One region of the Aminobacter sp. DSM 101952 genome, then DNA from elsewhere that is predicted to be linked to it. Evidence: predicted binding sites of a transcription regulator. Region 1 holds the regulator's gene; the other holds the start of a gene.
The links. The regulator HrcA, encoded in region 1, represses chaperone genes, less so after heat shock. The targets are predictions, from matches to a motif close to GTTAGCACTCNCNNNNNGNGAGTGCTAAC.

Region 1 (7,356 bases):
CAACGATTTCCACGACCTGCGCAAGGCGGTGAAGACGCATGCCGCGCATCTGTCGCTGCTGCGCAAGCTCTGGCCGGCGCCGGTCAAGCCGCGGCGCGAACGGGCCGAAGAACTGGGCGAGAGCCTGGGCGAACTGCACGACGTATTCGTCATGCGCGCGCTGATCGAGGCACGCCAAGCGCCCTTCGGCGGCCCTGAGCCGAAACAGCTGGTGCGGCTGCTCAGGCGGGCCGAGAAGGCGTTGCGCAAGCTCTGCCTTGCCGACGCCGCCAAGCTGTTCGAGGACAAGCCCAGACGGGCCGCGCGCAAGCTCGCCAGGAAGGCCCGCGAGGACCTGAACGACGGCATGGCGGAGAGCGAAGCGGACTGAGGCGGCGGCTGGCCACCCCGGGGCGCCTCATGTTACGTCCTGTGCGTCATGACGCAAAAGACCGATACATTGCTCGACCGCATCGGCCGCTGGCTCGCATCCCGGCTGCAGGTCGAATCCTCCGGCTACGAACCCTACACGCCGTCCGACCCGGAGACGCTGCGCCGGACGCTGGAGCCCGGCGACATCCTGCTGATCGAGGGCAACCAGCGGATTTCGGCCGTCATCAAGTACCTGACCCAGTCGACCTGGTCGCATTCGGCACTCTATGTCGGCGACGCCTTGCCCGAGCCCGCCGACGGCTCGGAGCGACCGCGGCTGATCGAGGTCAATCTCGGCGAAGGCTGCGTGGCCGTGCCGCTGTCGAAGTATCGCACCTACAACACCCGCATCTGCCGCGCCAACGGGCTGTCGCCGGAGGACCGCGACCATGTCGTCAGGTTCATGATCCAGCGCCTGGGGCTGAAATACGACCTCAAGAACATCACCGACATGCTGCGCTATTTCATCCCCAGGCCGCCGGTGCCGGTGCGCTGGCGCCGCCGCATGCTGGCCTTCGGCTCGGGCGACCCGACGCGCGCCATCTGCTCGACGATGATCGCCCAGGCCTATGGCGAGATCCGCTATCCGATCCTGCCGGAAATCACCCGTGCGCCCGGCCGCGCCTCGGCGCAGTCGAGCTACATGCGCCAGGAGATCATGCACATCCGCCACCACTCGCTGTACACGCCGCGCGACTTCGACCTGTCGCCCTACTTCCGCATCGTCAAGCCGACGCTGGAATATGGCTTCGACTACAGGCAGGTGACCTGGGGCGAAGAGGAAAAGGTTGCGAAGGGGGGATAAGGGCGCTGCCGCTCAGGCGTCCGGGTCGGTGAAGTCCTCGTCAAGGCGCTTTTCGAGCTCGACCAGGTCCCTGGGCAGCGGCAGGCCCTGGGCGCGCAGCTCGGCGAGCTTTTCGCGGATCTGCTCCTGCAGCTCATGCGCGTCCTCGGGTTGGTTGACCATCTCCTGAAACAGGACGGCTATCTGGGCCTTGATCTGTTCGAGCGCCATGTGGGCCTCCTGGAGCTGCGCGGCTACCGCAGCATGCGCGAAATAAGCTGCGCCGTATAGTCGACCATCGGCACGATGCGGGCATAGTTGAGCCGGGTCGGGCCGATGACGCCAAGCGCGCCGACGACGCGGGCATCCTTGTCGCGATAGGGGGCGACGACCAGCGACGAGCCCGACAGCGAGAACAACCGGTTCTCCGAGCCGATGAAGATGCGCACGCCCGAGCCTTCCTCGGCGAGGTCGAGCAGCTGGATCAACCCGTCCTGGGTTTCCATGTCCTCGAACAGGTGCTTGAGCAGCTCGATGTCGGCCTGGGCGGTGACGTTTTCGAGCAGGTTGGCGCGGCCACGGACGATGAGGCGCGCCGGCAGGCCGCTGTCGGCGCCGGCCCAGACGGCGAGACCCTTTTCGACGAGGTCCTGGGACAGCGTATCGAGGGCGGCCTTGGTCTCGTCCTTGATGCGGGCGATTTCGAGCCGGGCCTCGGCCAGAGTGCGGCCGCGGATATGGGCGTTGAGGAAGTTGGAGGCTTCGTGGAGCTGCGAAACGGTGACGCCCATCGGCAGCTCGACGACGCGGTTCTCGACATCGCCGTTCTGCGACACCAGCACGGCCAGCGCCTTGGTCGGTTCGAGCTGGATGAACTCGATGTGCTTGAGCGCGACCTCGTTCTTGGCGGCGAGCACGAGGCCGGCGCCGCGCGACATGCCCGACAGCATCTGGCTCGCCTCGGTCAGCATGTGCTCGAGCGTGGCGCCCTCGCCCGACGCCTTGACCTGGGCCTCGATGACGCGGCGCTCGTCGTCGGAAAGGTCGCCGAGCTCCATGAAGGCGTCGACGAAGAAGCGCAGGCCCTTCTGCGTCGGCAGGCGGCCGGCGGAAATGTGGGGTGCGTAGACCAGCCCGAGCTGTTCGAGGTCGCTCATGACGTTGCGCACGGTGGCCGGCGACAGCGACGATGGCAGCATGCGCGACAGGTTGCGCGAGCCCACCGGCTCGCCGTCGCGCAGGTAAGAATCGACGATACGCCGGAAGATGTCACGCGAGCGCATGTCGAGGGATTGCAGGCTGGGGTCGGTAACCGCTTTGGTCATGTCTGTTCGTGGTCTCCGCCTCAAATGATATAGACAGCGGCGGCGCGAACACAACCGTCGGCCCCCGGGTCATGGGCCTGCCCCCTGTTTTCCTTTGCGCTCCAACCGGCATGGGGCTACAAGCCGGCAACAATTCCGATTTCGCCATAGAAAGTACCCGAATGCGCCCCTCCAAACGCCAATTCGACGAAATGCGCGCCGTTTCCTTCGAGCGTAACGTCTCCAAGCACGCCGAAGGTTCGTGCCTGGTCAAGTTCGGCGACACCCATGTGCTGTGCACGGCGAGCCTGGAAGAGAAGGTGCCGGGCTGGATGCGCAACTCCGGCAAGGGCTGGGTGACGGCCGAATACGGCATGCTGCCGCGCTCGACCGGCGAGCGCATGCGCCGCGAGGCTTCCGCAGGCAAGCAGGGCGGCCGCACACAGGAAATCCAGCGGCTGATCGGCCGCTCGTTGCGCGCCGTGGTCGACATGCAGGCGCTGGGCGAACGCCAGATCACCGTCGACTGCGACGTGATCCAGGCTGACGGCGGCACCCGCACGGCCTCGATCACCGGCGCCTGGATTGCGCTGCACGACTGCCTGCGCTGGATGGAAGCGCGCCAGATGGTCAGCGTCGAGAAGGTGCTGAAGGATCACATCGCGGCGATCTCCTGCGGCATCCATGACGGCCAGCCGGTGCTCGACCTCGACTATCTCGAGGACTCCGCTGCCGGCACCGACGCCAATTTCGTGATGACCGGCAAGGGCGGCATCGTCGAGATCCAGGGCACCGCCGAGGGCGTGCCGTTCTCGGAGGAAGAGTTCCAGCAGCTGATGGGCCTCGCCCGCAAAGGCATCTCGCGCCTGGTCAGCCTGCAGCAGATGGCGGTGGCGTAAGCCGCCGCAAGGATATGTTCGCGCTCGACGTTGCCCCCCTCCGGCCTGCCGGCCATCTCCCCCTCGAGGGGGAGATGGCCGGCCCCTCGGCATGCTCAGAGGGGGGTGCCTAGATGCAGCCCTCCGCCATCCTCGAATCCGCCCTCTACGTTTCCGACCTCGATGCGGCGGAAACATTCTACGGCGAGGTGATGGGGCTGACGCGGATCGCCAAGGTGGACGGGCGGCATGTGTTCTTCCGCTGCGGCCAGGGCGTGCTGCTGCTGTTCAACGCCGATGCGACGCGGCAGCCGCCCAAGCCTGGTGCGAGGCTGCCGGTGCCGCCGCATGGCACGACCGGCCAGGGGCATCTTTGCTTTGCCGGCACGGCGGAAGAGATCGAAGACTGGAAGACAAGGCTCGAAGGCGCGGGCATTGCCATCGAGGCCGATTTCGAGTGGCCGCCCTTCGGCAATAGCTCAGGAGGTGGCCGCTCCATCTATTTCCGCGACCCCTCGGGCAATTCGCTCGAGTTTGCCGAGCCGAGGATATGGGGTATCTGATGCGTGAACTCGCCGACAAGAAGATCGTGATCGCCAGCCACAATGCCGGCAAGCTGCGCGAATTTGCCGACCTGATGGCGCCGTTCGGCTTCGAGGCGAAGTCGGCCAGGGAATATGGCCTGCCCGAACCCGACGAGACCGGCACCACCTTCGAGCAGAATGCCTACATCAAGGCGCTGGCCGCGGCAGAGGCGACCAAGCTGCCGGCACTGTCGGACGATTCCGGCCTGGTGGTCGACGCGCTCGACGGCGCACCCGGCGTCTACACCGCCAACTGGGCCGAAAAGGAAGACGGCACGCGCGACTTCGCCATGGCGATGCAGCGCACCGAGGACGCCATGCAGGAGCGCGGTGCCGTGGCAGCAGACCAGCGCAGCGGCCGCTTCGTCGCCGTGATCTGCCTGGCCTGGCCGGACGGGCACGCCGAATATTTCCGCGGCGAGGCCGAAGGCACGCTGGTGTGGCCGCCGCGTGGCAATGACGGCTTCGGCTACGACCCGGTGTTCTTGCCGCAAGGCTTCGACAAGACCTTCGGCGAGATGAGCGCCGCGGAAAAGCACGGCTGGAAGCCGGGCCAGGCAGATGCGCTGTCGCACCGGGCGCGCGCCTTCCAGAAATTTGCCCGCGCCAAGCTTGGGTCGGCCTGATTAGATGTCTTTGACTTTCCACCGTTTGCGCTGCCCCTTATCCCCCTGCCGGGACCTTCTCCCCGCGGGCGGGGAGAAGGGGGCTGACCGCGACGTCGCCGCATCGTCCTTCTCCCCGTTCACGGGGAGAAGGTGGCGGCAGCCGGATGAGGGGCAGCATCAGGCTTCGAGGATCGCCCGATGATGCTCGACCGTTCGCCAGGCTTCGGCGTCTACGTGCATTGGCCGTTCTGCGCGGCCAAATGCCCTTATTGCGACTTCAACAGCCATGTCCGCCATCAGCCGGTGGACCAGGAGCGCTTTGCGCGCGCCTTTGCCACCGAGCTTGCGACCATGCGGGCGCGAACCGGGCCGCGCGAGGTGACGAGCGTGTTCCTCGGCGGCGGCACGCCGTCACTGATGAAGCCCGAGACGGTGAGCGCAGTGCTGGAGGCGATCGCCAAGAACTGGACGATTTCCGGCAACGCCGAGGTGACGCTGGAGGCGAACCCGTCGTCGGTCGAGGCCGAACGCTTTCGCGGCTATCGCGCCGCCGGCGTCAACCGGGTGTCGCTGGGCGTGCAGGCGCTGAACGACGCCGATTTGCGCTTCCTCGGGCGGCTGCACAATGTCGAGGAGGCGCTGCACGCCATCGGCCTTGCGCGCGAGATTTTTCCGCGGCTGTCGTTCGACCTGATCTACGCGCGGCCGGGCCAGAAGCCGGATGCCTGGGCGGCGGAGCTGAAGCAGGCGATCGGCTATGCCGTCGACCATTTGTCGCTGTACCAGCTGACCATCGAGGAGGGCACGCGCTTCTTCCAGCTCTACAATGCCGGCAAGTTCGAAATTCCCGACGGCGAGCATGCGGCCGAGCTCTATGCGATCACGCAAGACGTGACGGCGGCCAACGGGCTGCCGGCCTACGAGATTTCCAACCACGCCAGGCCCGGCGCCGAGAGCCGGCACAATTTGACCTACTGGCGCTACGGCGAATATGTCGGCGTCGGCCCCGGCGCGCATGGACGCTTCCTGGAGCACGGCACGCGTGTCGTCACCATCGCAGAGAAGGTGCCGGAGCGCTGGGCCGAACTGGTGGAGCAGCACGGCCACGGCGTCACCGGCGGCGAGACGCTCAACCGCTCGGAAGAGGCCGACGAGTTCCTGCTGATGGGCCTGAGGCTGGTCGAGGGCATCGACCTCGCCCGCTACGAACAGCTGTCGGGCAAGTCGCTGTCTTCGGCGCGGCTGTCGATCCTGCAGGGCGAAGGGCTGGTGGCCCCGATCGGCAATTCGCGCCTGCGCGCCACGCCCGAGGGCATGATCGTGCTCGACGCGGTGGTGGCGGATCTGGCGCGGTAGGCTGCCGCTCTTTGCTCTAACCTCGGCAACAGCTCCTGCGGCGCGCACGATCGCGGCAGCAGCTATCGTCACGACCTGGCACGGTAGCATTTGACCGCGGCGCCGGTTTCGACGTCACGGCATGGCAACTGTGTTCATGCGAAGTGTTTTTGGTCTCGTTGCATGCCGTGATCGAACGGCCGGCCCAAACGGTTCAAGTTGCTCTCCAGGCCGCGCAAACAGACGCCGGCGTCATGCCGGCGGACGGCGCCGACACGACCGTCAAGCCTTGCGCTTCATCGCAAAGACGACGAGGCCGTCGACGTCGTCCTCGATGCGCTGCCAGCCCATCTGTTCGTAGAAGGCAGACACCGCCGGCTTGGCGCAGAGGTAGGCTGTGTCGAAACCCTGCCTGAACGCGGCTTCCGCGCCGGCCTGCACGAGGGCTGCGCCGATGCCGGATTTCCTGGCGGCTTCGTCGACCCAGACGGCCGCCACCCAGGGCGAATATTGCGGGCGGGATTCGAGATCGTTGTCGATCAGGTGGGCGGTGCCGAGGAAGGTGTCGCCGTCATGGGCTACGAGCGCCTGCGGCAGGCCGGTGGAGGCGAAGTTCTCGTCCACCAGGCCCGCGATGAAGGCGAGTTCATGCCCTTCGTCGCGCCACCAGGCGTTCCAGATGCGGTCGGCGACGTCGGCGGCGAATTCCGGTCTGTCGCGCAGGTCGGAGATGGAATAATTCTGGATCCGGGCGTTCTTCATCTTGCCTGCTGCTTTTTTGGGACTTTCGAAAGTCCGGCGACTGCTACAAGAGGCGCAAGCAACTTTCCAGCAGCCAACAGATCACATTCACGGAGCCAGACATGACTGCGGCATTTTCCACCTGGCAATTCTGGGCGATACTTTCCGCCGTTTTCGCCGCGCTGACGGCGATCTTCGCCAAGGTCGGGATCGAGAACGTCAACTCGGATTTCGCCACGCTGATCCGCACCGTGGTGATCCTGCTGGTGCTGGCGGGCATCGTCACCGCCACCGGCCAGGCGCAGGCGCTGGGCACGATTTCGGGCAAGACCTACACGTTCCTGATCCTGTCGGGCCTGGCGACCGGGGCGTCGTGGCTGTGCTATTTCCGGGCGCTGAAGCTGGGAAATGCGGCGCAGGTGGCGCCGATCGACAAGCTAAGCGTCGTTCTTGTCGCGGTGTTTGGCGTCATTTTCCTTGGCGAGCGACTTAGCACGGCGAACTGGCTCGGCGTCGCGCTGATCGCGGCGGGCGCGGTTCTGGTCGCCTACAGGGCGTGACGGCGGAGCTGCCTTGGTGGCGGCGTCGAGGCGGGAGATGAAGGCGTCGAAGCGATGGGGCATGGCGAGTGCTTTGGCCGTTGTCCGCGAATCCCTGTGGTTCGATCCGCGGCCGGATTTGCTTCCCGCACTGTGGCAAAGCCAAGGCAGA
Region 2 (7,356 bases), on a different contig from region 1:
CGGAGCCTGCAGAGCGCGACGGACGATGTTGATGCCAGCGGCCTGGTCGGAGTTCTCGCCGGCCGCCTTGATGGCGAGCGAGGAACGCAGCAGAGCCACGCCACCGCCGGGAACGATGCCTTCTTCAACAGCGGCGCGGGTTGCGTTCAGCGCGTCGTCGACGCGGTCCTTGCGCTCCTTGACCTCGATCTCGGTCGCACCGCCGACGCGGATGACGGCAACGCCGCCTGCCAGCTTGGCGAGGCGTTCCTGCAGCTTCTCCTTGTCGTAGTCCGACGTGGTCTCTTCGATCTGCTGCTTGATCTGGGCAACGCGGCCCTGGATCTCGGCCTTCTTGCCGGCGCCGTCGACGATGGTGGTGTTCTCCTTGGAGATCGACACCTTCTTGGCGCGGCCGAGCATGTTGAGGCCGACGTTCTCGAGCTTGATGCCGAGGTCTTCCGAGATGACCTGGCCACCGGTCAGGATGGCGATGTCTTCCAGCATGGCCTTGCGGCGATCGCCGAAGCCCGGAGCCTTGACGGCAGCGATCTTCAGGCCGCCACGCAGCTTGTTGACGACGAGCGTGGCCAGGGCCTCGCCTTCGACGTCTTCCGAGATGATGAGCAGCGGCTTCGAGGTCTGCACGACGGCTTCGAGGACCGGCAGCATGGCCTGGAGGTTCGACAGCTTCTTCTCGTGGAGGAGAATGTAGGCCTCCTCGAGGTCAGCAACCATCTTGTCGGGGTTGGTGACGAAGTACGGCGAGAGGTAGCCGCGGTCGAACTGCATGCCTTCGACGACTTCAAGCTCGGTCTCGGCGGTCTTGGCTTCTTCAACCGTGATGACGCCTTCGTTGCCGACCTTCTGCATCGCTTCCGCGATCATCGAGCCGATTTCCTTCTCGCCGTTTGCCGAGATGGTGCCGACCTGAGCGACTTCTTCCGAAGTCTTGATCTTTTTCGAGCTCTTGACGAGGTGGGTAACGACCTCGGCCACCGCCAGGTCGATGCCGCGCTTCAGGTCCATCGGGTTCATGCCGGCGGCAACGGCCTTGTGGCCTTCCTGAACGATGGCCTGGGCCAGAACGGTAGCGGTCGTGGTGCCGTCGCCGGCGATGTCGTTGGTCTTCGAAGCAACTTCGCGGACCATCTGGGCGCCCATGTTCTCGAACTTGTCTTCAAGCTCGATTTCCTTGGCGACGGTGACGCCGTCCTTGGTGATGCGCGGGGCGCCGAACGACTTGTCGATGACGACGTTGCGGCCCTTGGGGCCGAGGGTCACCTTGACCGCGTCAGCGAGGATGTTGACACCGCGCAGCATGCGCTCGCGGGCGTCGCGGGAGAATTTTACTTCCTTGGCAGCCATTTTAAGCTCCTAGTTGGGCCTTGGAGGCCCGAATTTCAGATTGGATGGTGCGGATGGGTGGCGATTAGCCGATGATGCCCATGATGTCGGATTCCTTCATGATCAGAAGGTCTTCGCCATTGAGCTTCACTTCGGTGCCCGACCACTTGCCGAACAGCACGCGGTCGCCAGCCTTGACGTCCAGCGGGACGAGCTTGCCGGCTTCGTCGCGAGCGCCGGAACCGACGGCGACGATTTCGCCTTCCTGCGGCTTTTCCTTGGCCGTATCGGGGATGATGATCCCGCCGGCGGTCTTGGATTCGGATTCGACCCGGCGAACGACCACGCGGTCATGAAGCGGGCGGAACTTCGACTTTGCCATTTGAACTTCCTCGGTGAACTGTTGAGAACCCTCGGTCCGGCCTGGCCGGACTTGGTTAGCACTCACTTCAGGCGAGTGCTAACGTGTCGGTGAGATAGTCCGTCGCCCCTTTACTGTCAAGGGAACGACAGCTTCACGACAGCCAGATTTCACCGAATTAAGCGCGTGCCTGGGCGATCGCCTTGCGGAAGTCGTCGGCCGTCATTCCACGCTTGTAGAGTGCCTTGCCGATCAGGAAGCCTGGCGTGCCCTTGAGCTGGAAGGCTTTCGCCTGCGCTTCGGTCCGCGCCAGCAGGCTGACGAAGACATCCTGTCGCGCGCCGAGTTCGCTCCGGGCCAGGTCGACATCGATGCCGGCATCGCTCAGAAGTGTGGCGGTGCTGCGAAAGGTCAAGCGCTCGGTGGCGGTCATCAGTGTCTGCACGGCCTCTGCGTAACGTCCCTGGCTGTGCGATGCCAGCGTAAGCAGCGCTGCATTGCGCGAAATCTGCCCGAAGATCGGCCAGTCGCGCATCACGACGCGGATGTTGCCGTCCTCGGCCATGACTTTCGACAGTTCGATGTAGCTCAGCTTGCAGTAGGGGCACTGGTAGTCCGTGTACTCGACGACGGTGACGTTGCCGTCCGGATTGCCCAGCGCAGGGATGTCGGGGTCGAAGGCAACTTCTTCCACCGTCGGCAGGGGCGCGGCCCAGAGCGGCAAGGGCGCCATGGCGCTCATGCCGGCAAGGGCTTTCAGGATGTAGCGCCGGTTCGGCGGCGGGTTTTGCATGCAACAGGTCTCGTGGCGTGTGGCCCTTTTCGTAGACGATGTGCGGACGTGATTAACAGGGGCCTAATCGCCGCGCCGTCGACCTGCAGCTCCATGTCGAAGCGCTATATTAGGTCTTGAATGGTAAGCATGCTTATAATATATGCCGCTCATGAAAAACGAAGGCATCGAGAGGTTGGGTTTCCTCATCCATGACGCGGCGCGCCTGATGCGGCGCAATTTCGAGCAGCGCGGCAGCGAATTCGGCCTGTCGGCGGCGCAATGGCGGTTGCTGGTCAGGCTGGTCAAGGACGAGGGCGTGGCGCAGGCGCGCCTTGCCGAGCTTCTCGAAATCGAGCCGATCAGCGTGTCGCGGCTTCTGGACCGCATGGAGGAGGGCGGCTGGATCGAGCGCCGGCAAGGTGCCTCCGATAGGCGTGTGCGCATGATTTTCCCGACCGAGAAGGCGCTTGAGGCCTTCTCCAAGGTCAAGGCCGTAGCCGGTGAGGTCTACGAGCGCGCGCTGAACGGGCTATCCACTGAAGAGCGCCTCGCCACGGTCCGTGCCTTGCGCACCATAGTCGACAACCTTTCCGCGGGCGAACCCGCCGATGCGAATTGTTTGAGAGAGAAGACGAAATGAACGCGGTGGCGAAAGTGAACGAAGACAGCGCAAAGGTCGAACTCGCGACGGCAACCCAGCTTCCGCCGGCGGCAGCGCCCGCACCGGCGCCGAAGAAGCGTGGACGCATGGTGCTGATGGCTGCCTTGCCGTTGGCCCTGGTTGTCGGCGGCGGCTATTTCTGGGTGACCGGAGGTCGCTATCAGGAAACCGAAAACGCAAATCTGCGCCAGGCCAGGGTGAACATCGCCTCGGAAGCGGCGGGTCGGATCGTCAAGGTCGACGTCGCCGACAATGCGGCAGTGAAGGCCGGCGACGTGCTGTTCGAGGTCGATCCGGAACCTTACCGGATCGCGCTGGCCCAGGCCGATGCCGCACTTGCCGCCGCGCGGCTCAACGTCGAGCAACTTCGTGCCGGCTACAGCCAGGCCGTGGCACAGGAACGCGTCGCAGCCAGCGGCCTCGACTATGCCCAGGCGCAGTTCGATCGCAGCAACGGGCTGGTCACCAAGGGCGTCAACACAAAGTCGTCCTTGGACGAGGCCCGCATGGATCTCGACAAGGCACAGGAGCAGCACAGTGCTGCCGTGCAGGGCATCGTCAGCGCCAAGGCGGCGCTCGGCGGCAACCCGGAAATCGAGGCCGACCAGCATCCGACGGTGCTGTCGGCTCTGGCAGCGCGCGACAAGGCGGCCTTCGATCTGGCCCAGACGACGGTGCGCGCGCCCGCAGACGGCGTGGTGTCGCAGGCTGCGTCCTTCAAGATCGGCCAGTATGTCGGCGCGGGAACCGCGCTGTTCAGCCTGGTCGAGACCGGCGACACCTGGGTCGAGGCGAACTTCAAGGAAACGCAGCTGACCCACATGAAGCCGGGCCAGGAAGCCGAGATCGTGCTCGACACCTATCCCGACCGCACCTTCCGCGGCACGGTCGAGGCGATCGGTGCAGGCACGGGCGCGGAGTTCTCGCTGCTGCCGGCTCAGAACGCCACCGGCAACTGGGTCAAGGTCACCCAGCGCATCCCGGTGCGCGTCAAGGTCGATACCGCCGACGGCGGGCTGGCCATGCGCACGGGCATGAGCGCCACCGTGTCTATCGATACCGGTGTCTCGCGCGGTTTTGGCAGCATCTTCGGTCACGCCGTGGCCGCGGAATAACACGCCCACCAAGGGTGCGCATGAAGTCCTGGATCGTGCCGGCTGCCGCATGCGGCCGGCCCTCCGGTTTTCCGGTCGCCGTTTGACGGCCGCAAGGTTCCAAGGGTCGTTCGAATGAGCCAGGCAGCCGCAAAGTCTCTCACCGATGTGCCGCATCGAGGATTGATCACCGTCGCCATCATGCTCGCGACGGTGATGCAGGTGCTCGACACCACCATCGCCAATGTCGCGCTGCCGTCGATGATCGGCGACCTCGGCGCCTCCCAGGACACCATCAACTGGGTGCTGACCTCCTACATCGTCGCGGCCGCGATCATGACGCCGCTGACCGGCTGGATGTCGGATCGCTTCGGCCGCAAGGAGCTGTTCCTCGTTTCGGTCGTCGGCTTCACCATCATGTCGATGCTCTGCGGCGTTGCCTGGAGTCTGGAATCGATGGTGCTGTTCCGCGTCCTACAGGGCGTGTTCGGCGCCGCGATCGTGCCGCTGAGCCAGACCTTCCTGCTCGACATCAATCCCAAGGAGCGCCACGGCCAGGCGATGGCCATGTGGGGCGCCGGCATCATGGTCGGGCCGATCATCGGCCCGACGCTCGGCGGCTGGCTGACCGAGAGTTTCAACTGGCGCTGGGTGTTCTTTATCAACCTGCCGGTGGGCATCGTCGCCTTCATGGGCTCGGCAGCCTATCTGCCGGCTGTGGTGAAGCGCTTGCGCGGGTTCGACTTCTTCGGCTTCGCCATGCTGTCCCTTGGCGTCGGCGCGCTCCAGCTGATGCTCGACCGCGGCGGTGAAGTCGACTGGTTCTCGGCTGTCGAGATCTGGATCGAGCTTGGGCTCGCAATCACCGGCTTCTGGGTCTTCGCCGTCCACATGGCGATGTCGCAAAACACTTTTCTCGACCCGAAGATATTCACCGACCGCAATTTCGTGACCGGCCTGGTGTTCATCTTCGTCATCGGCGTGATCCTGCTCGCCAGCCTGGCGCTGCTGCCGCCGATGCTGTCGCGCATCTATGGCTACCCGACGATCACCACGGGGCTTGTCATGGCTCCTCGCGGTGTCGGCACCATGATTTCGATGTTGCTGGTCGGGCGGCTCGTGCGCATCGTCGACTCCCGCTATCTCGTGGTCGCTGGCCTGCTGCTGACGGCGATATCGCTCTACTACATGACCGGTTTCACGCCGCAGATGGACGCCTTCCTGATTGTCTCGACCGGGGTCGTGCAGGGGCTTGGGCTGGGCCTGGTGTTCGTGCCGCTGTCGACGGTGGCGTTCGCCACCCTGGCGCCCCATCACCGGACCGATGCCGCGAGCCTGTTCAGCCTCGTCCGCAACATTGGCTCGTCGATCGGCATCTCCATCGTCTCGGTGCTGTTGACCCGCAATGTGCAGATCAACCACGCCGAATTGTCGGCCAACGTCACGCCCTTTAACCCCAACCTCATGGCGCTGTCGCCCGGCGCTGCTGCCGGCAACCCGGCCGCGCTGTCGCAGGTGGATGGCCTGGTCAACATCCAGTCGCTGATGATCTCCTACATCGACGACTTCAAGCTGATGATGATCGTCTCGCTCTGCGCCATCCCGCTGGCGCTGCTGTTGCGCAAGCCAAAGGCACAGGCCGCCGCCGGTGGCGCGCCGGCGGCGCATATGGATTGACATGAAAAAGGCGCCCGTCCGCGAGGAGGGCGCCTTTTGTCGTTGATGCCGATTGCGTCAGCTGACGATGCGCAGGTTGGACAGCTCGTCCGCGATTTCCTTGAAGACCTTCATGAGGGTGTCGCCGGTAGCATTCCAGTAAAGCTTCTTGCCAACCGTCGTGCGGGAATAGGACGCGCAGTTCTTGAGCGCGGCGATGGCCTTCTTCTCGTCGCTTTTGGCTTCGGTCAGATCCAGCGAGACGGTCATGACGATGACACTGTCGTTGCCTTCGCCTTTGTCATTGCGGGCGCTTGTGCCCTTGGCTTTGGTACAGACCTGCTGCATTTGCTCATCCATAGCAGCCTGGTAGTTGTCGCTGGTGTAGGTGGACTTGCCTACTGCGGAACTGGTGTCCATGAAGATGCGGCTGGTGCCGGTGCCATTGTAACCCTTGCCTGTGTAGCCATATGCCGCATATGTCGATTTGTTGCCGGCCGGGTCGGTGCTTCCGAGGTCACCATAGGTATTGGCGCCATCGGTGAGCACAATGATGACCTTGTCATTGCCTCTTTCACCATCCGACCTGCCTTCGGTGAACGGGGCGCCGCTCGAGACAACTCGCCAGCCCCAGGCGGTGCCTTCAGGCACATTCGTGTTGCCGCTTGGCATCATCTCGTCGATCGCGTTTTTGATTTCCAGCTTTTCGTCCGCCTTGCTGACATCGCGCAACGGCGTGATCGGGCTAGTCGTGCAGGAGTAGTTGGGTCCATTGCCCTTCTTGGGAGGGTCAGCGTCGAAGGGGCGAACGTCGAAGTACTTCGTCATGTTCTTTTGACGAGAACGATTGTTGGTCAGTGTGTCGGAACCCTCGATGCCATCGTTCCACCAATTGTTGACTGCATAGCGCTCGTCTGGGGTGGCGTCCGTCTCCGTGGCCCAATTGTCGCCAGGCTCATCGGTTGCGAACATTGGGACGAAGAGCGTCGCGGGATTGCTCGTGCTGGGGGTGACATCGTTGTTGTTGTAGGGAGCCGGCCGGGCTTCGACACAGCCCTGCCACGTCGCGAAAGGCCCGGGAATATCGACGTTGTACCCCTCGATCTTCCAGTCATATGTCTGGCATTTTCCGTTTTTCTTTTTCACGCAGACCCATTCGCGGCTGGTCTCGACGAACTCGCGGGCCACGACCTTCTCGGTGTCCATGTAAAGCGAAAACCGCGTCAAAGGGGTGTCTTCGGTTTCACCCCATCCGTTGCCACGCTTGTACCAGATATCGCCCGTCTTTTCGGCGTACTTGTTTGCTGCGTTCAACGTCGACCAGTCGAAATTCTCGTGATGGACAGGCGAGATTCCGTCGATATCCATCCATGGTTTGTTCGCGTTGGTGGGACTGACATTGACCGAGGCCGCAAAGGGCACAAGTCCGAACTGAACGGGCTTGTCGATCTGTTTCATCTGCAATGCTTGCAATGCCAAGGTG

Region 2: the regulator HrcA is predicted to act here: its motif matches at 1,763-1,791, upstream of groES (co-chaperone GroES).

What each region holds. Positions count from the first base shown of each region.
Region 1 covers NZ_LMCL01000034.1:197,984-205,339, reverse strand. The annotation lists gene ASC75_RS23945 (CHAD domain-containing protein) at 1-370, shown strand, start outside; gene ASC75_RS23940 (YiiX/YebB-like N1pC/P60 family cysteine hydrolase) at 419-1,216, shown strand; gene ASC75_RS23935 (hypothetical protein) at 1,229-1,426, opposite strand; gene hrcA (heat-inducible transcriptional repressor HrcA) at 1,450-2,520, opposite strand; gene rph (ribonuclease PH) at 2,682-3,398, shown strand; gene ASC75_RS23920 (VOC family protein) at 3,512-3,940, shown strand; gene rdgB (RdgB/HAM1 family non-canonical purine NTP pyrophosphatase) at 3,940-4,587, shown strand; gene hemW (radical SAM family heme chaperone HemW) at 4,768-5,925, shown strand; gene ASC75_RS23905 (GNAT family N-acetyltransferase) at 6,187-6,666, opposite strand; gene ASC75_RS23900 (EamA family transporter) at 6,768-7,205, shown strand.
Region 2 covers NZ_LMCL01000031.1:187,333-194,688, forward strand. The annotation lists gene groL (chaperonin GroEL) at 1-1,347, opposite strand, end outside; gene groES (co-chaperone GroES) at 1,412-1,708, opposite strand; gene ASC75_RS19430 (thioredoxin domain-containing protein) at 1,866-2,480, opposite strand; gene ASC75_RS19435 (MarR family transcriptional regulator) at 2,632-3,102, shown strand; gene ASC75_RS19440 (HlyD family secretion protein) at 3,099-4,238, shown strand; gene ASC75_RS19445 (DHA2 family efflux MFS transporter permease subunit) at 4,353-5,894, shown strand; gene ASC75_RS19450 (pilus assembly protein) at 5,952-7,356, opposite strand, start outside.